2 linked regions of the Ancylothrix sp. D3o genome follow. The main gene of each other region encodes a partner of the protein of the gene in region 2 in a complex. Links are inferred from orthologs where the notes say so. Each region holds a gene or a part of one and is shown on either strand. Other genes may lie near its edges.

Evidence for each region.
Region 1: the proteins of pheT (region 2) and pheS are in contact, whole or in part, in a crystal structure (PDB 6P24), measured with the Escherichia coli proteins. The link is inferred for Ancylothrix sp. D3o from one-to-one orthologs.

What each region holds. Positions count from the first base shown.
Region 1 is NZ_JAMXEX010000003.1:34,845-50,494, forward strand. The notes cover bases 7,907-10,745. They hold pheS (phenylalanine--tRNA ligase subunit alpha), read right to left. Parts: upstream 9,911-10,745; coding sequence 8,903-9,910; downstream 7,907-8,902. Other genes in these bases: NG798_RS07565 (SRPBCC family protein), read left to right, coding at 7,907-7,963; NG798_RS07570 (bestrophin family ion channel), read right to left, coding at 7,974-8,885; surE (5'/3'-nucleotidase SurE), read left to right, coding at 10,107-10,745. Also shown: NG798_RS07530 (PAS domain S-box protein), read right to left, coding at 1-1,505; NG798_RS07535 (aminotransferase class V-fold PLP-dependent enzyme), read right to left, coding at 2,009-3,181; NG798_RS07545 (NYN domain-containing protein), read right to left, coding at 3,440-3,988; NG798_RS07550 (WD40 repeat domain-containing protein), read right to left, coding at 4,135-5,616; NG798_RS07555 (DUF4058 family protein), read right to left, coding at 6,123-6,908; NG798_RS07560 (hypothetical protein), read right to left, coding at 6,988-7,308; more of NG798_RS07565, read left to right, coding at 7,478-7,906; more of surE, read left to right, coding at 10,746-10,910; NG798_RS07585 (hypothetical protein), read left to right, coding at 11,219-11,611; NG798_RS07590 (glycosyltransferase family 39 protein), read right to left, coding at 11,803-13,413; NG798_RS07595 (protein kinase), read right to left, coding at 13,471-15,645.
Region 2 is NZ_JAMXEX010000011.1:170,515-186,392, reverse strand. Bases 6,933-9,999 are described here. They hold pheT (phenylalanine--tRNA ligase subunit beta), read left to right. Parts: upstream 6,933-7,290; coding sequence 7,291-9,708; downstream 9,709-9,999. Other genes in these bases: NG798_RS18420 (YciI family protein), read left to right, coding at 9,982-9,999. In the rest of the region: NG798_RS18455 (ferritin-like domain-containing protein), read right to left, coding at 1-215; NG798_RS18450 (CHAT domain-containing protein), read left to right, coding at 348-1,940; cobO (cob(I)yrinic acid a,c-diamide adenosyltransferase), read right to left, coding at 2,305-2,958; NG798_RS18440 (hypothetical protein), read left to right, coding at 3,053-3,316; gephyrin-like molybdotransferase Glp, read left to right, coding at 3,474-4,727; NG798_RS18430 (serine/threonine-protein kinase), read right to left, coding at 5,046-6,638; more of NG798_RS18420, read left to right, coding at 10,000-10,251; NG798_RS18415 (class I SAM-dependent methyltransferase), read right to left, coding at 10,306-11,049; NG798_RS18410 (hypothetical protein), read right to left, coding at 11,056-11,250; NG798_RS18405 (mannose-1-phosphate guanyltransferase), read left to right, coding at 11,733-14,240; NG798_RS18400 (single-stranded DNA-binding protein), read left to right, coding at 14,352-14,903; NG798_RS18395 (hypothetical protein), read right to left, coding at 15,100-15,501; NG798_RS18390 (hypothetical protein), read right to left, coding at 15,557-15,877.

The sequences.
Region 1 (15,650 bases), on a different replicon or contig from region 2:
CGATAAACGCCATCACGAGAACGCATCCGTGCTTCGATTTGATAGTTTTTTCCTATTTCTAGTCCCTGATTCCAAGCGGCTCCCAGACGAGGTAAATCTTCTGGATGGATAAATTCTGTCCAGCCATAATTTTGTAATTGTTCTGGTGTTGCGCCGGTGTAATCATAGGCACGCTGGTTGTAATAGTCTATTCGCCCGTCCGGTAGGGTTGTCCAAACTTGGTGAGGAATGGCTTCGGGAATTACCCTTAACTGTCGTTCGCTTTGGCGCAGGGCAAATGCGGTGTTTTCGCGTTCGGTTACATCTTGTGTGATGCCAATCAGCCGCACAAGCTTTCTGTCTTCAAAGAAAGCACGGGCGCTTTCTTCGAGAATCACAACACTGCCATCGGGTCTGATCAGACGATAGGTAGTTACATAGGTATCGTTCTCAGGAGTTATACTTTGCAGCAAGGCGAGGAATTGTTCCTGATCGCTGGGATGGATGCGTTTGATGTAAGTTGTACCCGTCTCCTGTTCTGCTTCTGATAAGGGCAATCCCAGCAGAGGCGCACAGTCTACCGTGCGTCGCACCACGTCGGTAAAAGGGTTCCACTCAAAGGAAAACATCCGCGCAATGTTCAGGGCGATTTGTGTGCGGGTTTGGCTTTCTTGCAAGGCTTGCTCGATCTCGCGGCGTTCTGTTATGTCTGTTACCATTCCCAAGGCTCCTATTACTTTGCCTTGGCTATCAAAGACGGCATTAGCAGAGACATTTGCCCACACAGTTGAGCCATCTTTATGACGAAATTGGCAACTAAGGCTATCTCTTTTACCTTGCAGCCGGCGAGCGAATTTTTGTTCGGTTTCGGCTTTGAGGCTCTCATCCATGAAATCATAGAGGCTGCGACCGAGCATTTCGTCTTCGCTATAGCCCAAAATCTCTGTCATTTGGGGATTTGTAAAGGTGGTACAGGCGTTGGTATCGAGTAGCCAGATTCCTTCATTGGCAGTTTCGACGATGGTGCGATATAGGGTTTCTCTTTCTGCTAATCTGGCATAGGCTTGTTGTAGCTCTGCGGTTCGCTCGTTGACTTTTTGCTCTAATTCTTGCTTGGCAGTTTCTCTGGCGGCTTCGAGTTGCTTGCGCTCACTAATGTCTCTGCCGACAGCATACATTAGTTGGGTTTCGGGGATTGGTACTGCTGTCCAACTTAGCCACTTGTATGATCCATCTTGGCAAAGGTAGCGATTTTCAAAGTAGAGAGTGGGTGTGCCGGTGTTGAGTTTTTGTAGTTCCCCAAGGGTGGAGGCGCGATCTTCGGGATGCACATATTCAATGAAGGGGCGGCTGATTAGTTCTTCTACAGAAAATCCCAGTGTGTGGGTAAATGCTGGGTTAACTCTTTTGAAGTAGCCATCCAAGCCAGCGACGCTTAATAAATCTAGCGATAGGTTAAATAAAGCGAGTGCTTCACCAGCTAAAATCGAGCTAATTTGAGCTTTTTCAGAGTTTAGATTTGCCATACTGGATTTTCCCCGCGATTAAAACCTATCCTTGTCGGTTCTATTTTTAAGAGCCACAAGTTAACAAAAGTTTCCTAGTGCTTCTGCGACTGCTGAGAGTTAAAGCTAGAAGGTATGTGTGCCCATTGTTAGATATTAACAAATTGTGTATCTTTGCTGCATCAAAACTGACTCTCTAGTTTGTTAGGAAATGACGGCGCTGTTATAGAAGCGTTGGGGATATCCTGATTTTTAGGAGTGCTGGTTTAGGTTTTGGCAACTGTAGGTGTAGTGGGTATGACTTGGGAATTTATTAAAGAAATTAAATAGTTATCTTCTTAAGCATTTTTTATGGATAAGAGATCGGTTTTATGACTAATTATCTCCAGTTTGGTATTTGAAAAAACCCGCTCATTGAAAACCGCTAGAGATTCCTGAAATAGCAAAATAATTTCGATGTTTTTTAGAGGAGTTACCCGCTACCAAAGACCCTCAGTTATGAGCGATTAGATTGAAAACAACATTCAACCGGCCAAAACTTTGATTAAACTTTCTGCTAAATATTCATATTGGCCCAAGTTATTATAAATTTGAGCAGAAATTCTTAACAACCGGCCTGGAAATTGTGGCCAAGGTATAATCTGCGATTCTATGCCAAATTCATCAAACAAAATATCGTGTAATTCCATCGCATTTCCATCAGGAATAGGCAGAGATGCCATTGAGCCTATCATTTCTTTAGGGCAAGGCACGGGTACTTTTAATTTCTCACAAAGCAGCTTTCTTGCTGTTAATGTTAACTCGTGATTTTTTGCTCTTAATTCTTCCCAACCACCCGGTAATAATGACTCCATAAAATCAATCGCCACCGGCACTGATAAATAGGCTGAAGGGTCAGGGGTTCCCATCCAATCAAACTCTACTTGAAACTTTGAACGCTCTTTGCGGGGAGAGTTTGCCCCGTGACTGATTGTTAAAGGACGAATCAATTCTTGTCGGCTTTTATGCACATATAAAAATGCCGCACCTTTTGGCGCACAGAGCCATTTATGACAGTTGCCGGTGTAATACGTTGCCCCCAATTCGTTTAATTTTAAGGGAATCATACCGGGTGCATGAGCGCCATCTACGAGAATATCTATCCCCAAGGAACTGAGTTTTTTTGCTAGTTCTTGAATGGGAAAAATTAGGCCGGTTTGACTGGTGATATGATCTACTAAAACTAGCCGTGTTTTGACAGAAAGTTTGGGCAAGATGGCTTCAATAATTTGGGCCGGTGATGCAATAGGAAAGGGTATTTCTGCAATGACAATTTTTGCACCGGCACGTTGAGCTACAAACTCCAAAGCATTGCGACAGGCATTATACTCGTGGGAAGTGGTTAATAATTCATCGCCTGACTTAAAATTCAAAGAACGTAAAACAGTATTTACCCCTGTTGTTGCATTGGGGACAAAAGCTATCTCATCAGTGGCGGTGCCTACAAATTCAGCCAGTTTAGCGCGTGCTGCATCCAGCAGGGGTTCATATTCCCGGCCAAAAAACCGCACTGGTTCGCGTTCGAGTTGCTCTCTAAACTGTTGCTGTGCGGCTAACACCGGCAAAGGACAAGCACCAAACGAACCATGATTCAAAAATACAATTTCCGGGTCAAGTGACCAGAAATTAACGAAGCTTCCAGAAGTACCTAGAGCCATAAAGCTATCAGTTATTAAACTTTCTTTTTAGAGTTTAGACTGGCTTTTCTATCTAAGCTCTAAAAGGAAAAATCTATTTGTATATTTAACTCCCCGGGCCGGATTCGAACCAGCGACCAATCGGTTAACAGCCGACCGCTCTACCACTGAGCTACCGAGGAACGTTTCGCATCACCTTTAATACAATAACAACCTCTGGCAGGATTTGGCAAGTACCTTTGGCAAATTTTTTTGAAAATTTTTTTTCGGGGGTTGGTGTTAAAGCCGGTGGCCCATCCGCAATTGGGCCAAGCGTTCTTGAGCGGCGGGGTCAAGGGCGCTGAAAAGCATTCTGCGGGAGTTTTTTTTGTTTGATTGCTGTTTGCGGCGGTTGGTGGCAGAGAAGTCCACATCAAAGGCTAATTGTTGAGCAGACATCCATTCGGCACCATAGCCAACGACGGTAAGCTGTTGAGCGCGGTCGGAGGTGGCGACGATCAGGCGTTGTTTGCTGCGGGCCATTTCGTAGCGAAACCCGGCACAGGTTTTTTCAATGAAGGTATCGGCGGTTTGGCCAAATTCGGTATAGTGGACGCACACATAACGGGTGATTTCTTCGCGGTTGCCTGGGCTGTCTTGATAATAGGCGTCAAAAACGATGCGGGTGTCATAACCGCGATAGGCGCTGTAGTTAACCATTGCCTCAATTAAGTCTCGCCTGGAAGCCTCCATACCGTCGCAGTCACGGGTTTTTTTTAGGCTTGGCCATATTCCAATGATGTTGTAGCCGTCCACTAGGAGGACAGCCGGCGAGGAGTGAGGTGACATGGTTTTATGGTTTCAATTTATTTACATGGACACAATTACTTTTTGGTTATATCTTAATATTTGGTTTTTTGCGAGGGTGGTCATTAGTGATTGGCTTTGCTACCCTTCGGGGCTTTGACCGGCTTGCCGCTGTTGGGATATTTCTATTACCAGCCTGGGTTGGGGTGCCGGTGTAGGCTGAGGTCTAGGGTTTGGCAGTTGGCGTTGGGGGCTAGGTTGATGATCGGATCATTATGGCCGGTGAGGATGGTTTGCAGTTGGCCGGTTTCTAGGTTCCAGAGTTTGATGGTTTTTTCGCTGCTGCTGGTGGCGAGGGTTTTTCCGTCGGGGCTAATAGCTATGGAGCGGACGCTGCCATAGTGACCGTTGAGGGTGTTGAGTAGTTTGCCGGTTTCGAGGTGCCAAATTGAAAGGGTGCCGTCTTGGGTGCCGCTAACTAGCAGTTGGTTGGCAATGGCGATGGATACGATGGCATCTGCCTGGGGAGGGAGGCTTTGGATTAGTTCGCCGGTGCTTGCATACCATACTTTTACGGTTTTGTCAATGCTTCCGCTGGCGATCAATTGGCTATCGGTACTGATAATGAGGGGTTTGATCATGCCAGAATGAGCGCTGATACGGCGTTGCAGTTGGCCGGTGCTGAGCAGCCAAATTTTGATGGTGCCGTCGTAGCCGCCGCTAAGTAGGGTTTGGCCGTCGGCACTGAGGGCGATGGAACTGATGCCGGAGGTATGACCGGCTAAGGATCTCAGTAAGCTGGCGGTGGCGGTGTGTAGGATGTTGAGTTTTTTGTCGGTGCTGTTGGAGGCCAGCGGTTGACCGTTGCTGGTGCCAGAAATTGGGTAAAATGACCGGGGTTGACCGGCTAGGGCTTTGGTTAGGTCTGGGTGGTTGAGTTCCCAAAGTTTGATGCTGCCGTCATAGTTGCTGGAAGCCAGAATTTTGCCGTCGCCGCTGATGGCGAGGGGATAGACGTAGGTGGAGGTGCCGGTGAGTATTTGCAGCCAGTTTTTTTCTGGTTGGATGGTGGGGGTTTGCAGATAGCTTGCTAAACCGCCGGCATAAAGTAAATCGGTTATTTTTAGGGTTTGTGAAATGTGGGGGTTTGCTATTTTGTCAACGGGTAAAAATCCGGCTAGGATTGGGTGAAAAATTGAGTTTTTTTCGTTTACTGTTTCTGTTAGCAATAGGCAGATTATAACTTTGTTGTTTTGGAGTTGTGCGGGTTGGATGTTCCATTCGGCGGTGTCGGGAGTTGCTTGGGCTGTGGCGATGTGTATGCCTATTTCTGGGCTGCCGGTAAGGGTAAAATGGACGTTTTCTTGGGTTTCTTTGCGTTCTTCTGTGTCGCGTTTTGTGATGAGATTATCTAAGCAAATGGCAAGGGCTTCTTCACAAATATGCTGTTGTAAATAAGTTCGCAATATTTCTCGAACTGAGCCTATTTGTTCGGCTTGGAAGATTAATTTTTTGCAATCAAGGCGAATTTGTTTGAGTCTTTCGCCTGATATGGTGACGGTTTCGCTGTGGCATCCTCTGGTTTTGCTGTCCAACAGATGAGCCGGTGTTGATTTCAGCCTTTTGATAAAGTCTGCTTGTTGAGATTTTAAAGGGGTTGTCCAGTCCATGTTCAGCGTTTAGGAATCCTTACAGATTCTACATCGTTGAGAGCGGTTTTTATCAGAGGTTTTTGCGAGGGCGGTTGCTGGGTTGTTCTATTTTGACAAATGTGCGGGCTTGTAGCAAATCTACTATTGGGGTAGGGCGAGTGATTTTGGCAAAATGTTTTGGGCTGTGGTTGTGGAGTGAGTGAGATTTTTTTGCTGATTTTATCGGGTGATCGAAGAGGTGGGGGAGGGAAAAGCTAGTTTGTTTTTATATTAAAAATTATGCGCTGTGATTGAGCGGTGTAGTCGGCCATTCAAACTGCTTTTTTTGAATATTTTTATAGATTAAAAGAAATAATTAATTATGGGAAAAGTGCTGTTATAAAGGATATCCAGAGGGCTTTATTTTGCGTTGCCACCGGCCCTCTTTATAGGTAATTAATTCTGCTAGTCTTTTTCCTTTCCTGAAAATGTCTACAGTGAAAGCTTTATTAGTAATCCGGCATTTAGCGATCCGAATAAGTAAACTACCGGCATCCTTTCTCTTTCAACAAATTCTCAGCCCAAACCGCATCATTTTCTGAAAAAGCCGGCAACGGTTCACGGGTATAATTGATTTTTCCTACATAGCACCCATCATCATACATTGTATTTAATAACGATTGTAGATCCACCACCGGCTCAACATCTTCTGATTTCAAAGGAATGGGAAACTTAGGAATTTCATCTCTTAAATTAAACGCATATAAATCAGCACGAGGCCGGCTGTTACTCCGACTCACCAAAATTCGATAATCACTTTGAATTTCATTACCAACTAAAGGCATTTGTTGCCAACCCCGCAACAAATCAATTTCCACCAAATGCGTAAAACTGCCTAACACTTGATTGCGTTTTTTTTGATAAGTTTCGCGTCCTTTACCCGAACGTTTATTAACTGGTGAAAGAAGTTCTATTGCCGTGACAACCTCTTTTGTTTCCGCCTCTAAAATTTCTAAATAGCCTTGCTTAACAATCTCTGGCACAGCAAGTATTACCGTTTGAGGTTGTGCCGGTGATTCAGCAACCGCAACATTAGTTTCTGTTGGTTTCGTTGAACTAAAAGAACGCTGTACCGTCACATCAGGAATGCCCACCAACATAGAATCATCGCCTGCCGTTTCATACATTCGCACTTCAACCGAAACCAAATACTTAGGGAATAGCTGACGCGATAAAAATCTTGCCATATCAATAATTAACCAGTGATGCACTCCCGGCCAAAAATCAGGATGTTCTAAATAAGGATTCATCCCCGGAAAAGGTGAAGGCATAAACTTAACTCCAAAAACTCCTTCAATTTAGTTTAACACTTCCGAGAAAGTAGGCTGGGTGAATAGCCCAGCCAAAAACCTACTTAGCGAAAATCACATTCCGAATTTCATCAAGAGTGGAATTTTTGACAACTAAGCGTTTTCCATTCGCCACCAAAACCACATTATCAATTTTTTTATCAGCCTCAGCCTTCTTGTACCGCTGATACCAACTATTGATTTCTTGAGAAAGTTTTTCCCCACTCGAAACCAAGATAATATTAAGAATCACCGAATGGATACACTCCCGGTTTGTTGCTTCCACCGGCTGCCACATTCCATTAATATCAGGGCTTGCCACAAGCGCTTCGGCGGCTTCAACAGCCCCTTTTCCTTCAATTGCTAAGTGAACAACTGCCATAGTTTTTTTCGTTGAAGATAACAGCTTAATTTTACCGACAACCGGCCCCCATTTCCGGCGAGCATTCAAAAAACCCCCAGATCCCTAATTGCCTGGTGCCCAATCAAAGTTAAAATACAACGGCAATAACCGCAAAAAAATTTCCCTAAACTTTTATTTCCAAAAAACCATGAAAATTCAAAGCCAAGCCGCCATCGAAATCAAAGCCTCACCCGAAAAAGTCTTTGACTTTGCAACCAACCTAGAAAACTTACCCAAAGTCTTTAAAGGTTATGGAGTTATCCCCGCCATTTGCAAAGCAGAAATAGCCGGCGGAGGCGAAATGCAGCAAGGAGTAACTCGTTGCGTCACCAACTCAGACGGTTCGATCATTGATGAAGAAATTATCACACTCAAACGACCCACAAAACAAACCTATCGCCTCGTCAAAGGTTTTAAACCCCCCTTTTCATTCTTAGTAAAAAGCGGCGGCGGAGATTGGACATTTACCCCCACCCCCAACGCCGCAAACTCAACCTTTCTCACCTGGGAATTTTATTTTGAATTAACCTCGCCCCTAGCTTATCCCATCATGGCTTTTATCATGTCCAGCTACTTTCAAAAAGCACAACAACTGTGCTTAAACGAAATCAAGAAAAATCTTGAAACCCCCTAAATTATCAATCCTACATCTCCGCCAAATTAACAGAATGAGAGTGAACACTAGGGTAGAGAGACATTAAATCTTCGATATTTCGTAACATCGTCCCGCAGATAGTATCCAGCGGTAAATCATTTGCGTCTAACCCAAAAGGATTTTCAATTTCCAGGCCAATTTCCTCAATTCCAAACAACATAAAAGTCACTAAACCAACCACCGGCCCCGTCCACCAATTTAACTTACTCACAACTTCAAAAGGCAACAATAAACAATAAATCAACAACAACTGTTTCAAGTGGATAGCATAAGCCAAAGGCATCGGAGTTCTCAAAATTCGCTCACAGCCTCCCAACATATCAACCATAGCATCAAGCAGTTTATAAAGTGCTGCTAGTTGATAGCTATTCATACAACCTCGGTCATGTTGTTTTTGTAAATAATCCCCAATCCAAAACGCAATTTCTAGGGGAGGATTATTCATACTTTTGAGTTTTTCATAACGTTCGGCAGACATTAAACTTTCTAACTCAGAGTTAACATTTTCGCCGCGCAAATGTAATTTTGTGGCCACTGCAAAAGCCACCAACAAGCGCAAAACAGCAATTTTTTCCTGAGCATCCTGGGGTTCTTTTTCATCAATAGCCACCCAAATTTGCCGAGCCAAATTGCGAACAGTATTAACCAAACCGCCCCAAAGTTTTCGTCCTTCCCAAAACCGCTCATAGGCCGTATTTGTCCGAAAAACTAACAACAACCCAATCACAATATTAGGAACAAACCCAAAAATCGGAGTATTAACCGGCAGCTTAAAATAAAACAAAACCGAGACAATAAACCCCAAAAAACCACAAAACCAAACCCTCCCCAAAACAGCAGGAATAACCGAGCCTTTGATTTGGGTTACAAATTTAAACCAGTTTAATCTTTCACTCGTTATCATCTCATTTGTCAAAATTAAAACTGCCGTAAAAAGCGCAAATCACTAGCATAAACGCGGCGGATATCATCAATTTGGTGCAAAACCATAGCGAAACGTTCTACCCCAAAACCGGCTGCAAAACCCGTGTATTTTTCAGGGTCATAACCTACCTGTTTTAACACATTGGGGTCAACCATACCGCAGCCCAGAACCTCCAACCATTTACCCTTCCACTTAACATCAACCTCCGCCGAAGGTTCCGTAAACGGGAAATAACTAGCACGGAAACGAATCTCTAAATCTTCCCCAAAAATTTGCCGTAAAAACTCCTTCAAAGTTCCCTTGAGGTCATTAAAAGTCAACCCCTCATCTATCGCCAAAAGCTCAACTTGATGGAAAACCGCCGCATGAGTAGCATCCACCGTATCTCGCCGGTAAACCCGACCTGGTGCCACAATTCTAATCGGAGGTTTGTGATTTTCCATATAGCGAATTTGCACAGACGAAGTATGAGTCCGTAACAAATTTCCATCAGGCAAATAAAACGTATCCTGCATATCCCTAGCAGGATGATCCGGCGGCGTATTCAAAGCCTCAAAATTATAATAATCACTCTCCATTTCCGGGCCGGTGGCCACCGTATAACCCAACCCCACAAAAATATCCAAAACCCGGTCAATCATTCCATTTAAAGGATGAATTCGACCTTGAGGACGAAACACCGCCGGCATCGTCACATCCAGCGTTTCTGACTCAAGCTGGGCTTGAATAGCAGCCGATTCTAGGGCTGACCGCTTCGCATCCAAATCACCTTGCAGCGCATCCTTTACCTGATTTGCAATGGCCCCAATTCGAGGCCGATCAGCAGCATCCAACCGGCCCATCCCGCCCAAAATCTTAGAAAGTTGACCCTTTTTCCCAAAATAGCCAACCCGTAACTCTTCCAAACGTTCTAAACTATCAGCACTGGTAATCGCCTGCTGCCCCTCGTGAAGCAGCGTATCCAATTGAGCCTCTAAATCTGAAAGCGCAGTCGTACTCATCGCAAAGATATCATTAAAAATTGCAGTCAATCCGAGTTTAACCCAATCCATCCCCAAAACCCTAAACTCCATCTGTGGGGCCGGCATCTTGCGGCCATGTTTAAAAGTAATAAAACCGCATCCTATAGCAGATAAACGCAGATATGTCATTGTACATTTGTGGAGTTGCCCTAGTAAAATTCCTACCCACACAACCATGAAACTCCTTTTAAGCAACGACGACGGCATATTTTCCCTCGGTATTCGCAGCCTCGCTAACACCCTAGCCGCCGCCGGCCATGATGTTAGCGTCGTATGTCCAGATCAAGAACGTTCAGCAACCGGACACGGCCTCACTCTCCACCAACCCATCCGCGCCGAAATTGTTGAGTCTATCTTTCACCCCGCCGTCAAAGCCTGGTCTTGTTCGGGAACCCCCGCCGACTGCGTAAAACTGGCACTATGGGCCTTACTTGACTCTAAACCTGATTTTGTACTCTCTGGCATCAACCAAGGCCAAAACCTCGGCAGTGATATCCTCTACTCCGGCACCGTTTCCGCCGCAATGGAAGGGCTACTTGAAGGCATCCCCAGTATCGCTTTCAGCCTCGCTTCCTATACTCTGCGAGAGTTTAAACCGGCAGCCCAATACGCCAAACAGCTACTCGATGACCTTCAAAACAACCCCTTACCGGCCCTGATGTTATTAAATGTCAACATTCCACCGGTCAACAGCGAAGAAATTGCCGGTGTCGCCCTCACCCGTCTGGGAGTACGCCGGTATATCGATGTCTTTCAAAAACGAGTAGATCCGCGTGGCAAAACTTATTACTGGCTGGCCGGTGAAGTCCTCGAAGAAGTCGAACAACCCCATGACTTACATTTACCGGCCGGCATTCCCACCGATGTCGAAAAAATCCGCCACAACTACATCACCCTCACGCCCCTACACTACAACCTTACCGACGGCCCAGCTTTACAAAAATTACTAACTTGGCAAATTCCCAATCTCCAAAGCTAAAACACTTCTTACTGCCAAAATTAACCCTCTCCCCCCGCTAGGAAGATTTAAATAACGGCAGTAGACTAGAAATAGGTGGAAAACTCCCACAGCGGTATCGGCCTCTGGCACAATGCTAGGGCTTTCAGGATGTTGCGCTGCAAGATAAACCCCCACTAGCGCCAGCAAAAGCTCTCTTTTTAGGGCTGTGTCGGGCAGATAGGCTTTCCGATGCCCAACTTCTCACACCACCGGCTTTTTTCACCGGCCTTTTTCATTAACAACTCCGCCAAAATTTATCATTTTTATTGGGAAAGCGGGATAAACCAATGAACGCTCACATCTTTGACAGCCATTCCGTCAGTTGCCCGATCTGTAACCGTACCAGCACTTTACCAACTCCTCCTGTGCTTGGCGGTCTTTATGCTTGCCCCTATTGCCAAGAACGTTTGGTTATTTCTGCCAGTGGTCATTATGTCCGTGATCCTTTTAATTTCCGCCGCCTAGCGGTGGGACGCACTCTGCGTCAACAAAGCCGACCTCTGGCCAGAGTTTGGCGCGATGTGCGCTTATCAAAACGTCCTTCTCTTATAGCTGTGGTGGCCGGTGTTGTGGCTGCCGGTGTCACTTTTGTTACTCTCTCCGGTTGGACACCCCCCGCCGACACCCCTTTTCAAAAAATATTACAAGAAGTCTCCGAAACCATCGAATCTATAGATTAAAAATGTAGCGACATTCCCCCGGAAAAGTTGATTCGGTAAAATTCGTTTCCACCGCCACTAAAATAAGGCTTTAACCTGTAATGCTCATCAAGCAGTGAGTTAAACTTTTTATTCAAAAATCTCAGGAGTATAAATTTGATATAGCCATACTTTTTGCTGATCTCGTTCTAACCGCAACTTTCTCAAATATACTAATCCCCTGTTACCAATATCCACCCGGCCTTTCTTCCCAATTCTTTCTTCCCATTTATTTTGATGTTCTGCAATGCTTTTTCATCCAATAACAAATACGGTTTATCTTCTTGTTGGGCGTGTTTTTGCAGTTGTTCCAAACTCGCGGCAATTACTCGGCGGTTACTATAAAAATCCAAAGAAGGCCGGTTATATCCAAACGAAGTATAAATAATCTTCCCTGGCGGAGTTGATTTTTTAATAATTTCCGCCACCGGCTTAACGGGATAATTTTCTGCTAATTCCCAGACCCAATGATCACTGATCACAAACAAAGTCAACGACAAATAACAACCCCAAAACAAAACTAAAATAAACTGCGGATCTTGTTGGAAAATTAAAAACGCCACCGCCGTCATTGTCACAGCCACACAAGCCATCACTAACTGGATATCTGGTTCAATAACCGGCCCAAACCCAAAATAAACACATCCCGCCAAACCCACCACCGCCAACAACCCAAACACCCCCACCCACCAGCCAGAATAAATTTTTCCCTTCTGTAACTCTGATACGGGAAAAAACCTGCGATTGACAATCCGCCGGCCCCACATCTCAGCCAAACTCACCCCACAAACCAACGCCAACACCGGATAAACCGGCAACACATACCAAGGTAATTTTGTCTGCATCAACGAGATGACAGTTAAGTACACCCCACCCCAAACAAAAATTAACTTTGCCCAGCCCATCGTCCGATTTTCCCACAATAAGCGCAACCCCATCGGCACAAAAAATAACCAAGGCCAGCCATATTTTAAAAGTTCCAGCAGATAATACCAAACTGGGCCGGTGTTTCCCTCCACCTTTGTCACAATGCGGTTAAACGACTGATTTAATAAATGATTTTTGACAAAAACATCACCATAGTGGAGAATTTGCAACCCATACCAAGCGCAGGCCGGTAACGCCCCCAAAAACAACCCAAACCACAAATATTTTGAACGCAACAAACGCGGCGTATCCCAAAGAATAAAAATCCCTACAATTGTAGACAAAAGTATCGCTAAAATTCCTTTTGTTAAAGCTACTAAACCCAAACCCAAACCAACACCAAAGGCAAAACGTAAATCTCGACGGGAACGTAAAACACACCAAATTGTTAATAGCAAAAAACAATTAATTGCGCCATCCAACATCGCCAACCGGCCATGACGGAGAACCGGCAACAACGTAAGATAAACCAAAGCCGAAAAAATAGCCGGTGTCCGGCGGGGGAAAACCTCACGCGCCACCCCATATAAAAGCGGAACACATAACGCCGATAACATGGCGGGGACAAATCTTGCCGACCACTCACTCACCCCAGCAAAGTGATAAACCACAGCAATCAACGAATGAATTAAGGGAGGCTTATTCAAATAAATTTCGCCATTTTGAGTAGGAAAAAGCCAATTAGAAGAAAGAAAAATATCACGCGCCACCGAGGCAACAATCCCCTCATCCCAATCACGCAAAGGCAAATTATCAAGATCAACACTATATAAAAAAAACGCGCAACCGGTGAGGGCCAAAATCCAGAATTTTTCTAAACGCTTATCATCCCCTTGAGACTTTTCTAAATTAAACATATTTGTTATTTGTTATTAGGGATTTGTTTGGTGATAAAAGATAAAAAAAACAATTTATTACCTTAAAAGCCAAATTTTTATAGTAGTATCTTCACTAGCACTAATCAGAGTTTTGCCATCAGGAGTAATAGCCACTGCGTGAATAGTATCGACATGACCTTTGAGAGTATCCAATAATTGGCCTCCCTCCACATCCCAAAGTTTAACCGTACTGTCTAAACTACCGGCACCCGAAGCCAAAATTTTACCATCAGGGCTAAAAGCCAGCGAATTCACCACATCTGAATGCCCGAAAAAAGTCTGTTCTACCTTGCCGCTGTTTAAATTCCATAAATTAATACTGCCATCCCCACTGCCACTTGCAAGCATATTACCATCAGGGCTAAAAGCCACCGTTTGCACTCGTCGGGACTGGCTTTCCAGAATTTTCAGAGGAGAGCAAACTTGACCGGCATCACAAGAGGAGAGCACATCCCACAACATCAGCTTATTATCTCCACCGGCAGACACCAAAAGACTACTTCCAGGCTGGCGCGTTTCACTCCCCATAACATTCCTAAAAGCAAGCGCCACCACCCCCTCCGAATGTCCTCTCAGAGTAGCCCTTAGTTGATCATTCGCCAGATCCCAAACTTTGATTGTACTGTCTGCGCCTCCAGAAACCAGGGTTTTGCCATCGGGACTAAAAGCAAGCGCCACCACCCAACCACTCTGAGAAGAAAATTGCTTTTTAAGAGTGCCGGTGGCAAGATCCCAAAGTTTAATTGTGCTATCGCCACTGCCTGAAGCAGCCGTTTTGCCATCGGGACTGATCGCAATAGCCCATACCTCATTTGTATGACCTTTCAGCGAGTAAATAACGGTTCCCTGGGCCAAATTCCAGACATTTACATTTTTGTCAACCGAACCGCTAATTAATAATTTGCCATCCGGGCTAATAGCAAGGGCATTGACACCCCATAAATGACCAGCGAGAGTATTGGCGAGGGTAGGCTTTTTCCAGCTATTTCCAGACAAAGTAACTGGGTTATTTGGGAGTGGAAGTTCATTTAAGACTATCGGCGAATTGCGCTCTCGTAAAAACGAGTCCGAAAATTCGCTGCCGGCGGCTGTGAATAAGGCTGTTACCCCACCGGCAAAGAGCAATAGAGTAATAACCCCCATGAGTTTAGAGCGTTTGGGTATCCAGCTTTTGCGGGATTGAGAATTGTGTTTTTGGGAGCGTCTTTTGCGTTTAGAACGAGGTAAACTAGCCAGCGGTGTGTTGACTGCACGAGGCGGGGCTGTGGGCAGATTAGCCGGTGTGTTGTTTTGGGAATATTCAGGAGTATCAATTTCGTGTAAGCGCTGTAAAATTACCCCCGTATTTTGGGGCCGGTTGCCGGGGAAAGGGGCGATTAGGTAATCAATTAAATCGGCAAAACTTGGGGAAATTTGAGGTGCTTTTTCGCGCCAAATTAACTGGCCGGTGCGGGGATTTTCGCTGAAATCGTTGGGATCATGGCCGGTTAATAAAAATACCATTGTCCGTCCCAGGGCAAAAAAATCGGACTGGGGGACGGCTTTTCCGTTGGCTTGTTCTGGGGGAGTATAGCCGGGGGAAACAATGCCGGTGACTTTATGACCTCCACCGCCGACTTTGGCTAGGTAGGTGCCGGTGACTTCGCGGACGCTGCCAAAATCAATTAAAGCTAACTGGCCGGTGGGCCGCAGCATGATATTGGAGGGTTTGATATCGCGGTGAAAATACTGTTCGTGGTGGACTTTATCTAAAATTTCAACGAGTTGTTTTAACCAGGCTTGGGCTTGTTTTTGGCTGAGGGGTTGAGAGGAGCCGGTGTTAATAAACCATTCTTCTAAATTGGAGCCTTCGATTTTTTCCATTACCAAGCAGTGTAGTATAACATTGCTGTTGCGAGGTAAAAAGGTAAAGTAGCCGTCTGGCTCTACTCTGGGGATTCCGGGGTGTTTTAAGCGTTCTAAAACTTTGGCTTCTCTCTCAAAAAGGGCAATGGCTTTTGTGTTGTTTTCGGTGAGAACTTTTAAAACTTTGGTGGTTTTATTGGTGTCTGAAATTTCAAAGGTTTTCCCAAACCCACCTTCTCCCAACAGACGAAGAGCGCGGTAACGCTCTTTTAGCAATAGGGATGAACCGCACTGTCGGCAAATGCGGTTATGAGCGTTTAAGGGATCGCCTGGGTTGGGGCAGTTAGGATTGAGGCAATAACTCACAGAAG
Region 2 (15,878 bases):
GCAGCGTGCAAAGCCAACATTTGGGCCAACCAACTATCACCCTCAGCCGCCGCCCGCTCACTCAACGAAGTTAAAAAAGGAACCGAACCAGACTCAGCCAACTGAAAAGCCGCCAAAGTATTTGGACGAGTCCGCGAATCCCGAATATTGCGGGCCGAAATATAAGCCACCGCACCGGAACCCACCAGATGCAATAATTGAGTAACAAAATTCATCTTTCAAAAAAAGCCGCTAAAATACACTTCTTAATTTAAAGAATTTCCCAAGCCCTCGGCAGCCCTCAACTCACAAAAACCCGCAAACAACGGGCTAGACTGAAAAAAAACCCCATATTCCCCAAATTTTAAATGTCTCGGTCAGACAATCCTTGCCTGAGCATCTGCGTAGAACCCCTCAAAGCCACCACCGCTTCCCAACACTTTGCGATCTGGGTGGTGAAAGCCCCCTATCCGGGCGGATACGTCCACCACGATAGCATTTGGCCCCAGGACTTAAGCCAGACATGGTACGCTTGGCAAAAATTATTTTGCAACCACCGGCCCCTGCAACTATTCCCCACCACCGAACCCCCCACCACCGAACCCCCCACCGGCGAAGGCTCCCTCAGCAGCCGGCTGATGCAGCAACTCGGCTTAAACCTCTGGAAATGGCTCAGTGACGGCACCGTCCAAAACAGCTTTGCCCAAAGTCGCGGAATCGCCCTAGGGCAAGACAAACCCCTGCGCCTGCGCCTAGAAATTCGAGACCCCAACCTGATCGTTTTACCTTGGGAAATTATGCAGCAAGGCGCCGGTCAACCCGCCATCTCCCTCAACCCCCAAATCTTATTTAGCCGCACCACCAGCGACGTCGATCCCCTCAGACAAACCTCCCCCGCCCAAGCATTAAATATCCTCCTCGTCTTAGGAGAAGACAAACTCAGCCCCATTGGCGGTAGTGCCAACACCTTGCAACTGCAACAAGAAGCCGCACAAATAGCCGAAATCCTCCAAATCAGCGAAACCACCCCCACCCCCCAAACCGTCCCCTGCACCGTCCACACCCTCATTCAACCAAGCCCCGCCGAACTCATCGCCCGCCTAGAAACCGGCCTCTACAACGTCTTTTTTTATGCCGGTCATGGCATCAGCGCCCCCAATGGCGGACAACTGCTTCTGCGCCCCAACACCTCCCTCAGCGGCACCGAACTCGCCGGCGCACTTGTTTCTAACAAAGTGAGCCTCGCTCTCTTTAATTCCTGCTGGGGCGCACAAAGTGATAGCTACAACAGCCTCCCCGTTCCCCGCAGCAGCCTTGCCGAAGTCCTGATTCATCACGGAGTCCCCGCCGTCCTCGCCATGCGCGACAGCATCGCCGACACAGAAGCCCTCAGCTTCGTCCAAGCCTTCACCCGCGCCCTCGCCAGTCGTGTGCCGGTGGATCGCGCCGCCTGCATCGCCCGCCAACAGCTTCTTACATTGTATAAGTTCAACCAACCCGCTTGGACACTCCCAGTCTTATATATGCACCCAGAGTATAACGGAGAACTCATTCAAACCAATGAAGAAGTAAGCACCGAACTGCCCCAAAACTCCCCTACCTGGGTAGGAAAACGCATCACCGCCGCCTATCTGCGTTCAGAAATAGAACCCGCCAAAATTTGGCCGGTGCGCGGCGGCTTCATGCGCGTGGGTAGAGTGCCAGAAAATGACCTCAAAATAGAAGAGCGCTGGGTATCCCAAAAACACGCCGAAATCTTCTACCGCGACACCTCCAACACCACCGAACCGGCCTATTTTTTACGCGACTTTTCCCGTTACGGTACCCTTGTTTCCTCCACCCAAGGCTGGCAAAAAATCCACCACCAAGAAATCCTCTTGCAATCGGGTATGCAAATTAAATTTGGCAGTTCCCAAGGCCAAACCTGGCAATTTATCATCCAAAACCTCCCCCCAACCTAACTAGCCCAAAATTAACGAAGCTGAGAAGATCCGCCAGCGCCGTGTTCCATTTGTAATGCTAGAAATTTTAATTAATTTGCTGCAATTAAGTAGAAGCACTTAATTATTTGTAGGATGGGTAGAGCGTAAGCGATACCCATCAAAGCCTCGATAGTGTTGGGTTTCGTTCCTCTACCCAACCTACATTACCCCCAGAGTTTAATTAAGTTGACTTACTTACAACAAGTGAGTTTAGAGCGCATAGCAAAAGTTTTTCCTTATCCAATTACTAGGGAGTAAGACTTAGAAAAAAAAGGTATTGGCGGGTTTTAAACAGGCGGGTAAGTTGTCTTAGCTTTTTTTCCTTCTCCCCTCAGACTGATTTTTAAAACTCAATCCCCGGCTGAGCTTTAATATTTTGTTCTCGGAACGGATGTTTAATCAAAGTCATTTCTGTAACTAAATCCGCTCGCTCAATTAGCGCTGCCGGTGCGCCCCTGCCGGTTAAAATCACATGATTATCTTCAGGCTTTTCTTCTAAACCGGCCACAACTTCCTCTACGTTGAGATATCCTAACTTTAAGGCCACATTAATTTCATCCAGCAACACCACTTTAATCGCTGGGTTGCGAATTAAACTTAAGCCTTTTAACCATGCTTCCTGCGCTTTTTCTGTATCTCTCTGCCGATCTTGCGTATCCCAAGTAAACCCCTCCCCCATCGCATAAAACTCTAGCTGCGGTTCAAACCGGCTCAAAATTTCCTTTTCTGCGGGTTCCCATGCTCCTTTGATAAACTGCACTATAGCTACTTGAAAGCCATGTCCCAGAGAACGCAACACCATCCCCAACGCCGCCGTTGTTTTGCCTTTGCCGGTGCCGGTGTGGACAATAATTAACCCTTTGTCCGCTCTCCGCTCCGCCAGTCTTTGTTCTTGTACTTCCTTGCGCCGCTGCATCTTCTGCCGGTAGGCTTCTTCGCTCTTTGTTTTTGTGTCCTTTAATTCTTGATCTAAGCTCAAATCATTATTTTCTTCCATAAACCTTTATCCTCATTTGAAATTCGGTATTTTGCCGGTTAAGCTGAGATTAAGGCTAAGTTAATAAAGATGTTTACAAACCTTACACCCAGCCATGCCTGATTCTTCCGATTTTTTCTCACCTCGCAGTCGCTACTACGGTAAGTGGACACCAGAAAACTTGGCTTTTGATGCAAATTTACAAGAATTTGCCCAAAGAGTCACCTTAATTTGTGCTTTGGAAACCGGCGGTAAACTCACCCCAGAACAAGCTTACGATGAAATTAGAAAGCTTTGGCATCAGCTAAAACGCTCTAAAAAAGAACTGGGAATTGGTGAGTCTACCCCGGATACCCCTGGCGGAAGCCAGCAAGAATAAAACTTTTATCCCAAGTTCTCCTTTAAATTAACTTAAATTAAGCAACAAATAAAGGCAAGCGGTCACTCAGTACCGCCTTCGCCTGTTACAATCAAAACTTACGCATCTAACATTTAAAGTTTCTATGAATTCTTTTTTGCCTCATCCTCAAGTCTCGATGCTGCCGGTAAAAGAAGCTGAGTTAATTATTTTAAATTTGGCAGATCAGGCTTCGGGGTTGTCTGATGTGGAAAGTGTGAGTTTGCCTGAAGCGGCTGGACGTATTTTAGCAACGGCGGTGACAAGCGATCTCAATTTTCCTCATTGGGATAATTCGGCTATGGATGGTTATGCGGTGCGTTATGAAGATGTGAGCGGTGCTGAGGAACACCAACCGGCTCTACTGCAACTTGTAGCAGAAATTGGCGCCGGTACTCAACCCCACGTTTCTATTAAAGCAGGTCAAGCCGCTCGCATTCTCACCGGCGCCATGATGCCAGAAGGCGCAGATACGGTGATCATCCAAGAAGTGACTAAAATTGAAAATAATCAAGTTGTTATTTTAAAAGCCCCAACTTCGCAAGGGGAATTTGTGCGATATGGGGGACAATATTACAAAGCCGGCGAGCCTTTGTTAGACGCTGGAGTGGTTTTGAATGCCCCAGAAATCGCCGTTTTAGCAGCAGTTGGATGTCATCAAATACCAGTTTACCGGCAGCCAAAAGTTGCTATATTATCCACCGGCAACGAACTTGTCACCCCAGAGAAAACATTGAGTAGCGGTCAAATTTTCGATTCAAACCAATATGCTTTAGTAGCAGCGGTGAAAAATGCCGGTGGAGTGCCGGTGCCGTTAGGAATTGTCAAAGATGATCCCGAAGCCTTAAAACTAGCCATTTCTCAAGCCTTAGAAACAGCCGATATAGTCTTATCCACCGGCGGCGTTTCTGTGGGAGATTACGATTATGTAGAAGAAATTTTATCCCGCCTTCGCGGTAGAATTCATATTAGCTCAGTAGCGGTGAAACCAGGCAAACCTTTAACCGTTGCCACATTTTCTAAACCTGAAACTGCTCAACAAGTTTTATATTTTGGTTTACCAGGAAATCCAGTTTCTACCTTAGTCACATTTTGGCGATTTGTGCAACCGGCCATCAAAAAAATAGCCGGATTATCGAATAACTTTGAACCGATTTTTTTGCCAGCCATAACACGCCAAGATTTGCGATCTGATGGCAAAAGAGAAAGCTATTTGTGGGGAAAATTAATCCCAGTCAAACAAGGATTTGAATTTGAACTGGCCGGTGGTACTCACGCCTCAGCCAATTTAATTAATTTAGCACTTACCAACAGTTTAGCAGTGGTGCCGGTGGGAGAAAAACTCATTCCTGCCGGTGCAGAAGTGCAAGTTATGCAGATTGGAAATGGATAAGTAGGTAATTAGTAATTAAGTAAAATTATAGTGAACAAAAAGCCCGTTTTTCTAAGAAATCAAGTTTTTAAAAACCTTAAAAATCAACATTTTATACCACCAATTCGGTTTAAAAATGTAGTCCGTACAGACGTTCTGCCCGTACAGACGAACTGCTGCGAACGTCTCTACCAACATCTGCATTTATCTGTAGTGGGGCAGGCATCCTGCCTGCCTAAAGGCAGCGGTTCAAAAAACCCCCCCACTACGGGCATCCGATCCGATACTACAGCCTAGAGGAAAAGATTTAATTAACAATTTAGCCAAAAAACTCAAACCTTAAAATAATCCACGTTTGCCATTTGGCTTAACCGTTAACCAATTAGTTTTTGCCAGCGCCAACTGCTCATCACTGACACGGGCGCCCGTAAGATTTGCCCCACAAAGATTTGCCCCTCTGAGATTTGCATGAGACAAATAAGCCTCAGTTAAATTAGCCCCGCGCATATCCGCACCTTCGAGATTAGCATAACTCATATAAGCCTTCGTTAAATCCGCATCCCGCAAAGAAGCTTGATTTAAACTTGCTCGGCCTAAATTCGCATTCGACAAATCAGCATTAGTAAAATTAGTTTTAACCAATTTAGCTTGATGTAAAATCGCTTCCCTCAAATCAGCACCGGCCAAATCTAAAAGACTGAGGTCTAAACCAGCAAAATCACGCCGGCCTTTCACATAAGCCGTTTTAACACTATTCGCATCCCATTTTGCCGACGAATTAACCTTTGCAGCCGAAGCACCTTTCCCCTCCATCGCCGTCGTCGGGCTTTTAGTCATCATACTTCGATTGCGCGTACCAGAGCTAGGTAAACGGCTAGAACTTAACTTGCTTTTTCGGGCTCGAATCGCCTCTGCCAAACGCGACATTTCCGTTCTGCCCCCGCCTTCTGCTTCAATATCCGTAGGTTCCTCTGGTTGAAGCAGAGTAGATTTTGCCATCGTCGCCATACCCTGAGCAAAACCCTCGCTGTTAAACTCAGCATTAAGCGCCCTCAGCACATCATTTGCTGATTGATAACGCCGGCGTACCGACACCTCAAGCATTCTTTCCAGAACACCCATCAATTTTGAACTAACCTGAATATTCTGGCGCCAGCAAATTTCGCCAGTCGTGGCATCATAGCCTAAATGACTTGGAGATTTGCCGGTTAACAAGTAAATACTCGTCACTCCCAGCGCATAAATATCACTAGCATAAACCGGCCTCAGCGCCATTTGTTCTGGAGGCGCAAACCCCGGTGTCCCAATTGCAAACGACGTTAACGCTGTTTGTTCCGAAGAATTTAAAGCCATCGTTTGACTGACATGATCCTTAACCGCACCAAAATCGATCAACACTAACTTATGGTCAATCGTGCGACGGATAATATTAGCCGGTTTAATATCGCGGTGAATCACCCGGTGATCGTGAAGGTATTGCACCACCGGCAAAATTTCCGTTAAAAACTGCCGCACCCCCAACTCAGTAAACGGCCCTGTTCGCTTTACTTCCTGCTTCAGGGTTGATCCATTCACATATTCCTGAACCAAATAAAAATCATCTTCAATTTCAAAATAATCTAACAGCCGAGGAACTTGCGGGTGATTACCAATTTTTCCCAGCGTTTTTGCTTCCCGCTTAAACAACTCCCTCGACATCTCCAACACTCGCTCAGAAGTCGCCACCGGACGCAACTGTTTAATCACACAAGTTGGAGTTCCTGGTAACGAGATATCACTTGCCACAAACGTTGCGCCGAAACCTCCTTGACCTAACGCTTGATTTACCTGATAGCGGTCGCGCAGCAAAAGCTTACTACCACAAGCTTGACATCGGTGAGCGTGGTCTGGGTTCTCTGGATTGGGACAGGCTGGATTTACACAGAGCTTCATTCTCTACTTTACCCGACTGCGTGTGTTGCTGTTTGATAGCTATCTGGCTTGCTTGACAAGTAGATGCTTATATTGTTTCAGTTCGACTCAGATAGTTTACATGAGCGCCGCTCAGTTATAGCCCTTCCTTATATTCTTCGGGGTTTCAGGGGTGAGCGTGAGGCAAGCGCCTGCAAATTACTGTTCAAAGAACTATATTTTTTCAACGATAGTTTCGAGACTGATCCACAAGGGCGGGATGCCCAGAGATGGCTTCTCTCGTTTTACCCCTATACTTTAAGTTGCCTCAAAATCTTAGCGTATGAACAGCAAAAAATACTTCTTTGCCTGATTTTTACATATTTTGTTCTTTTTGTGAAGCTGGCTCGCATCCCCCTGTCTTTCCCCCAGAAAAACTCATACCCTAAATTAAACCCTTCCTTGAAAAAAACCACACAAGCATCTTACAACCGACCATAACCAACTAAGTTATCAATGATACAAAGTTTGGGTATCATAAACTATCCTTTTTGTCAATAAAAACAGGCATCATTCGCAACCACTAACCACCCCAGAACCCACAGCAGTAAAATAAACAGGCGAAAGGTTCAAAGATTAAAAAACGCCATCGCACCCTTTAAGCCCACCTGACAACGGAAACGGAAAATTAGCAATGCGTATCTCCCTAAACTGGTTGCGAGAATTAGTAGACATCTCGCTGAGCCCAGAAGAACTAGCCCACCTGCTAACAATGGCAGGTTTTGAAGTCGAAGATATCGAAAATCGCCGCAGTTGGGCGGATGGGGTCGTTATGGGTAAAATCCTCGACCGGCAACCCCACCCCAACGCCGATAAACTCAGCGTTTGCACGGTCGATGTTGGTGCCGGCGAAACCTTAAACATCGTCTGCGGGGCGCCCAATGCTCGCGCTGATATTCATGTAGCGGTAGCCGTTGTCGGAACCTATCTCCCCCAAATCGACTTAAAAATCAAACCGGCCAAACTGCGCGGCGTTCCCTCCAACGGCATGATCTGCTCGCTCGCAGAACTCGGCCTCAGCAAAGAATCCGCCGGCATTCATATTTTTGAATTAGAAAATCCTGTTTTGGGCAGCGACATTCGCCCCCTCTTAGGTTTGGATGACGTAATTTTAGATGTCACCGCCACCGCAAACCGCGCCGACGCCCTCAGTATGGTAGGCATTGCCCGCGAAATTGCCGCCCTCACCGGCGCCACCGTCCGTCTGCCAGAAGTTGCCGAACAAAAGCAAGCGCTTGGCAGTGGCGTGCAAGTTGAAAAATCCCTGCAAGCTTGCCCTATCTACATCGCCACCGAAATTGAAAACATCAAAATTGCCCCTTCTCCGGCTTGGTTGCAACAACGCCTACAAGCCGCCGGTATCCGCCCGATCAGCAATGTTGTAGATGTCACCAATTATATTTTGCTGGAATGGGGTCAACCGCTCCACGCCTTCGACCGCGAACGCTTACAAAATATTGCCGGTTCTCAAAGCTTGACAATTGGCGTGAGATATGCTAAGGAAAATGAAACGCTGAAAACCCTCGACGGTCAAGAACGCAACCTGCAACCGCAAAACCTTTTAATTACCGCCAATGACAAACCGGTAGCTTTAGCAGGGGTGATGGGTGGAGAAGACAGCGAAGTTTACGAGGGGACGCAAAATTTAGTCTTAGAAGCTGCGATTTTTGAACAAGCCCCCATCCGCCGGTCAGCCAGAGCCCAAGGTATCCGCACCGAAGCCTCAACGCGCTATGAAAGGGGAGTTAACCAAGCCGAATTAACGATAGCCTGCCGGCGTGCTGTACAGTTAATTGCAGAATTGGCTGGGGGAAATGCCATCAGCCAGCAAACCTCAACCACCGGCCCCGAAACCTATACCCGTTCTGTTACCTTGCGCCTTGAACGAGTTGATCAAATTTTAGGCAAAATAAAAGACGGTACCGGCCAACTGCAACCCGCCGATATGGAGAGGATTTTGGTTGCATTAGGTTGCACAATTAACAAAGGTGAAAAAGAGGGAATTTGGGATGTAACAGTGCCGGCTTATCGCTATCGAGATTTAGAGCGAGAAATTGATTTAATCGAAGAAATTGCTCGTCTTTACGGATACGATAACTTCTGCGAAACGTTGCCCTCAAAAACTGAAGCGGGATATTTACCCACCGAGCAAAAAGCAACAAGAGAAGTGCGATCAGCTTTTCGGGGTGCGGGTTTAACGGAATTAATGCACTATTCCTTGGTTCCGACTTCTGGAGAAAATCAAGTCGTTTTAGCAAATCCTTTGTTTGTGGAATATTCGGCACTACGAACAGAAATGTTAACCGCTCTTCTTGATGCCTTCCAGTATAATTTGGAACAAGGAAATGGGGCGGTAAATGGTTTTGAAACTGGCAAAATTTTCTGGAAAGAAGGCGAAAGTCTGAAGGAAAAAGAAATGATTGCCGGTATTATTGGTGGAGATCCATCAACCGGCCGGTGGGTACGCAGTGGCAAGGAACAAGCTTTAAGCTGGTTTGAAGCAAAAGGCGTCTTAGAAAGTGTATTTGAGCGCTTGAATTTGACAGTGGAATATAAGGCAGATAAAAGCGAAAATCGCTTACACCCAGGACGCACTGCTGCTGTATGGTTGCGTGGAAAACTGTTAGGAATTTTTGGACAAATTCATCCACAATTACGGCGGGAAAAAGGCTTGCCAGAAGCAATTTATTTGTTTCAATTTGATTTAGGGTTGATAGTAAATGCGTTATCTCAAGGGGCCGGTGTGCGCCGGTTTAGTGCCTATTCTACTTATCCCGCAGCAGATCGAGATATTGCATTTTTCGCGCCGGTGAGTGTGCCGGTGGGTGATATTGAACGCAGTATTTGCAAGGCTGCCGGTGGTTTATTGGAGTCGGTAGAATTGTTTGATGAGTATCGTGGTGTGAATGTGCCGGAAGGTCAACGGAGTTTAGCTTTTCGTTTAGTCTATCGGGTAAATGACCGAACGCTGACGGATACGGATGTTGAGCCGGTGCAGCAAAAAGTCCGCGATGCACTGATTAAAAATTTCAGCGTGACTTTGAGAAGTTAATCAATTGTCATTTGTCATTTGTCATTTGTGTTTTCCTTGGCCCTAAAACCCTTTTTCAAAGGATAAAACACCTTATGACAAATTTTTCCAAGTGACCAATGACCAATGACTAACTAAGTCAACTTAATTGTAGGATGGGTAGAGGAACGAAACCCAACACTCTCGACGCTTTGATGGGTGACACTTTGATGGGTTTTGCTTACGCTCTACCCATCCTACAATTAATTAAGTGCCTCTACTTAATGACTAATGACCATTGACCATTGACAAAATATGAACAAATACATAATGTGGGGAAGTTATTGTGCTGATGTTTTGGAAAAACGGGTTCCTTACCGTGAGGCACATTTAGAGGGAATTGCCAAATTAAAAGAGGCCGGTGTTGTTATGACAATTGGCCCCACAAAAGATTTAACAAAAGTGTTTGGAATTTATCAAGCCGAAGATGAGGAAACAGTAAGAAAAGCTATTGAGGCTGATCCTTATTGGCAAAATGGAATCTGGACAAAGTATGAAATAAAAGAGTGGATTCAGGCTTTTTGAAAAGATGTCTTATGTACGGGCAGTGCCCCTGTGCCTGCCCTGAACAATGACCGATTAAAATTTAACTTTATAAAGCTGAAACAATTCACCGGCCTGTTTTTTCTCAATTTTTACCTGAGAATCTTTCAGCAACTTTTCCCAAACATCCAACTCTTCTAAAAACACCTCCGCCCCTAAATAAGTCTCTAAAATTGACCAATTTTCCGCTAAAGGCGCATTGATATCTAAAACATCAAAAACAAAAGAACCGCCTGGTTTAAGCACCCGCTTTACTTGTGCCATGACACCTTGCCAGTATTCCAGGGGATAATAACAACTCCAGCCGGTAGCAAACACCAAATCAAACTGACCGCTATCATAATTTAACTCGTGAGCACCACCTAAATTCACTTTTTTAAAGAGCTTAGAATTCATTTGTGGGCCACGAGTATTTAAAGCTTCAACAGCCACCGTGCTAATATCTTGACCGTAAAAAAAAGCCCCCCAATCTCGCCAAGGATAGACCAAAAAACTCACCCCACAACCGAGATCCAAACAACGCTGATTTTTTTGTGGTTGGGCAATTTCCCAAAAACGAGAAGCAATTTTAGCCTCCAAAGAACCGGCAGCCCAATCATGGAAAACCTGCATTGCTTCTACTTCGGGCGGTAACTCAAAGGCTTGTCCCAAATATTGCCGGTTAAAACGCAACGCCACCGCATTTAACAAAGGCTGAACCGCATCAGCCGAAAAGGCAGAGTGTGCGGTTGATGCCGGTGTGCTGCCTTTTGGCGAGGAAGACTCTTGTTTTTTTGACATTCCTACCTATCGACCCTTCAGAGCCTTTGTAAAATTCTTGCGATAACTTTGGTTTGCCACCACCAACACCGGCCACAACAACGACAACTTAAGCCGGCTGGCAAAAGACTTCTCAAAATTCGTTTGGTTATAGCCCTTCCAGAACTTCCACGCCCCATAACCATAACCAACCAGTAAAACAAACACAATCAATTTAGGCATAACCAATCCCAAAGCTTAAGACTATGTACGATCATTCTCTAGTTTATCTGGTTTCCCTGTCCGTTGGTAGAACTTCAGAGACGGATGCCGTAAATTTTAGCCAATAGGGTTTATCCTTTAAGATAGGAAGATTACCCCAGGCAAGCCGGTATCTTCCACTTGCCAATTTTTGCCCTTGGTTTTCGTCCCCAATCTCCCTGGTCAAAGCCGAGTTAGTCTTTAACAAAAATTAACCAAAAAAATTGACGCTCGACCCAGAGTTTCAGCCACAAAAAATACTGGGTTATTTTTGGGACATCCTAACCGGCAATGGCGAGATAAACTCAGTCCCGCCACCACAGTAAACCCTCAAAAGCGGCCAACAACAATCCGACCAAAACACAGGCCATAAAATCTAGGATAATAAGAAGCAGCAGTAAAGACGGAAAAGCCAGCAAATTGTTAAGAAAAATCATAAATAAGGATACATTTACGGAGGACTTATGAGAGCAGTGTTGATGGCTGGAGGCTCAGGAACGCGGCTGAGACCGCTAACCTGCGATTTGCCAAAACCAATGGTGCCGGTATTAAATCGGCCCATCGCCGAACACATTATTAACTTATTAAAACGCCATAACATCACCGAAATAATCGCCACCCTACACTACTTACCAGACGTGATGCGAGATTACTTCCAAGACGGTAGCGAATTTGGTGTTCAAATGACCTATGCAGTCGAAGAAGATCAACCCCTTGGCACATCAGGCTGTGTTAAAAATATTGCCGAACTGCTCGACTCAACTTTCCTTGTAATCAGCGGTGATAGCATCACAGATTTTAACCTCACTGAAGCGATAAAATATCACAAACAAAAGCAATCAAAAGCCACATTAATATTAACCCACGTTCCCGATCCTATGGAATTTGGGGTTGTGATTACTGATAAAGATGGCCGTATTCGCCGGTTTCTCGAAAAACCCTCAAGCGGAGAAATTTTTTCTGATACTGTCAACACCGGCACCTACATCCTCGAACCGGAAGTTTTAGACTACCTGCGGGAAAACGAAGAAAGCGATTTTTCTAAAGACTTATTTCCTTTACTGCTGGAAAAAGACGAACCGATGTATGGTTTTATCGCCGAGGGATACTGGTGTGATGTCGGTCATTTAGACGCCTATAGAGATGCTCAATACGACGGTTTGCACAAAAAAGTCAAACTAGAATTTGCCTATGAAGAACGTTCGCCCGGTTTATGGATAGGTCAAAACACTTATATAGACCCGACAGCAAACATCGAAACGCCGGTTTTAATTGGCAATAACTGCCGCATAGGGCCAAGAGTTCAAATAGACGGCGGTAGTGTGATCGGAGATAACGTCACCATTGCAGCCGATGCAGATATTAAAAGGCCGGTGATATGGAATGGTGCGATCATCGGCGAAGAAGCACATTTACGAGCCTGCGTAGCTGCTAGAGGCGTGCGAGTAGACCGCAGAGCGCACGTTTTGGAAGGCGCAGTGGTGGGGCCCCTATCAAGTGTAGGCGAAGAAGCTCAAGTCAGCCCGAATGTGCGTGTCTGGCCGAGCAAAAAAATCGAGGCCGGTGCCACCCTCAATATCAACTTGATTTGGGGACAGTCGGCCCAGCGAAACCTCTTCGGACAACGGGGAGTATCGGGACTTGCCAATATTGATATCACCCCAGAATTTGCTGTCAAACTGGGCGCCGCCTATGGTTCTACGCTCAAGCCCGGTTCCTCGGTTACGGTGTCCCGCGATCAGCGCAGCATTTCGCGGATGGTGTCGCGTTCTTTGATAGCCGGTTTGATGTCGGTGGGAGTGCATATTCAAAACTTAGAAGCTACCGCCATTCCCCTTGCCAGAGCGATTATTCCTACCTTATCAGTGGCCGGTGGAATTCATGTGCGCTTGCATCCAGAGCGGGCAGATTCAATGTTAATCGAATTTTTTGACGAAAAGGGAATTAATATCTCTAAACCCCGCGAGAAAAAAATTGAGGGCGCTTATTTTAAAGAAGATTTCCGCAGGGCGCAAATTCAAGAAATTGGAAATATGGCTTATCCCAGTCAAGTGCTGGAACTTTACAATAGTGCCTACGAGAGTAATTTGAATACTCAAGCCATTTATCATAGCCGCGCTAAAGTTGTGATTGATTATGTTTATGCTGTGGCGGGGGCTGTGTTACCCCAGCTTTTGGCAAAATATGGCTGTGATGCGGTGGTGTTAAATGCGAGTTTAAATCAAACACCGCCGGGAAACGAAGAGAGAGAAAGTTTGCTCCTCCAACTTGGTCATGTGGTGGAAGCATTGCGGGCGAATTTTGGTGTCCAGGTGGCTGCTAATGGTGAGCAGTTAATTTTGGTGGATGAAGCCGGCAATTTGATTCGTGGCGAAATTTTGACGGCGGTGATGGTGGATATGATGTTAACTAGCAACCCTCGCTCTACGGTGGTGGTGCCGGTTCACTCATCCGGTGCTATCGAACAAATTGCCCGCCGGCATGATGGGAAAGTTGTTCGCACCAAAGCCAATCCTACAGCTTTAATGGAGGCTTGCCAAAATTTCCCAAATGTGGTAATAGGCGGCAGTGGTGAAATGGGGTTTATTTTCCCGCAACTGCATCCGGGGTTTGATGCGATGTTTTGCATTGGCAAGTTGATTGAAATGCTGACTTTGCAGGAGCGATCTTTGGCTCATATTCGTTCGGAGATTCCCCGTGTGGCTCACCGGCAATATAGTTTACGCTGTCCTTGGACGGTTAAGGGGGCGCTGATGCGTCATTTGGTGGAAATTCACCCGGCAGAAAATTTAGAACTAATTGATGGGGTGAAGATTTTTGACCGCAGCAGCGATAGTTGGGTTTTGGTGTTACCGGATGCCGGTGAGCCTTTGGTACATATTTTTGCTAACAGTAATGATCCTGACTGGGTAGATGAAAATTTGCGTGACTATCGGCACCGAATTCAGGCGTTTGTAGAGCAAGAATTTTAAGGGTTAGGAAGCCCTTTAGGGGTTACTACGAACAAACTCCTTAAAGGTTTTAGGACAAAAGAAAGAGTAAAATTAAATGGATAGATTGTTTAAGGATGACTTCGGGGTTTTATGAACAGTTGCATTTTGATGGCGGAAATTTTACAAAATCCGCAATTACGCTACACGCCAGACCAAATTGCTATCGCTGAGATGTTTGTGCAGTTTCCGGCGCTGAAGGCTGAAGACAAACCATCAACTTTAAAGGTGGTGGGTTGGGGAAATTTGGCCCAAGAAATTCAAGAGCGCTACCACCAAGGAGATCGGGTGCTGATTGAAGGCCGACTGGGTATGATTACGGTAACGCTGGCGGATGGTGTCAAAGAAAAACGTGCCGAGTTGACAGCTTCTCGCATTCATAATTTAGGGGCGGGGGGGGTTGAGTTTTCCAGCCATGTTGCTCAAAGAGCACCGGAAACAGTGTCAATGGCTGCACCGGCGCCGAGTAATGTGGTGCAGATGAGTCCTCGCGCTGCGGTACCGGCTCCCAAAATCACTGAACCGGCACCTAATAGCACACCGTCTCAGGAATGGCAATACACAGCGCAACCTGAGCCGAACCCCCGCCAAAGCGAAACGCTAAGAAGCGATTCAGATTCTTCGCTTGATGACATTCCTTTTTAAGAGATTTTTGTAAGGTTTGGTGGGCCGAAATAAGGGGGAGATTGGTCATGGGGCCGGTTAATTCTCCCCCCTTTTTTTCGGAAAAAAGAAACGTAACAAAATTAAACTTTATACGTTTCTAAAGTATGATAAAGGTGCGAAAAATTAAAATTGCCGGTTTTGGGGAATGCAAGGGAGCCTATGGCGAAGCGAACGACTATATCTTGGATTTCTGCATACAACTCGGCACCCAGTCTTCTACGAGAAATTCCTTTAAAAGCTCATAGGAATTTTCTTCCCAGCAAGGCTCAGGACACAACCATAAAAGATTAGTGACAACATCAAGAATAATCGCTTCCAGGTCGTTTCCTTCAAAGAGTGCGTTTAAAGCTGTTTTATCTCGGTAGCGGAGACTTTGCAGGGGTGAGGCGAAACTGACACTCGATGAATACCAGCCAGTCATTGCATCTGTTTCTGTATCTTGTGGGGTTTCAAGATAAGTTTGGGCTGGTTTTAATTTTGGGGAGCCTAAAGGTCGGTGAACTTTGGCTGCTTCGGCTCGTAAACTAAAATGCACTAATTCGACGTAGGCGGTATCCTTTGTTGTTGGTAGGCTCATAAGCACAAAAAAGGGGGGTGAATAGGTTTTCACGCTGGGGAGAATTTAGTAATTTTTAACAACAAGCTGGAAAATAGAAAATCCTTCCTGCCGGCAGTCCTCTACACCATCCATACTTCTTATGCGGAAGGAACAATGAATTTTTAGCTTGTTGATGCACCCCGTCCAAATCTTGCTGCTGGTTTTCTACCCTTTTCGATTTTAAATGCTTGATGCCTAGATTGGAAATGCCCTTTACCTTTGCTGTGGGGATAAAATGTGGCTTTATATTAATTATTGTTGCGAAAAGGCCAAATTTTCTAGGTTCTGGGGCGTTGAAAATTGGCTTGTCTTTTTTGGAGGGTTGGGGATTTTTATCTACAATCTGTAGGGGCATT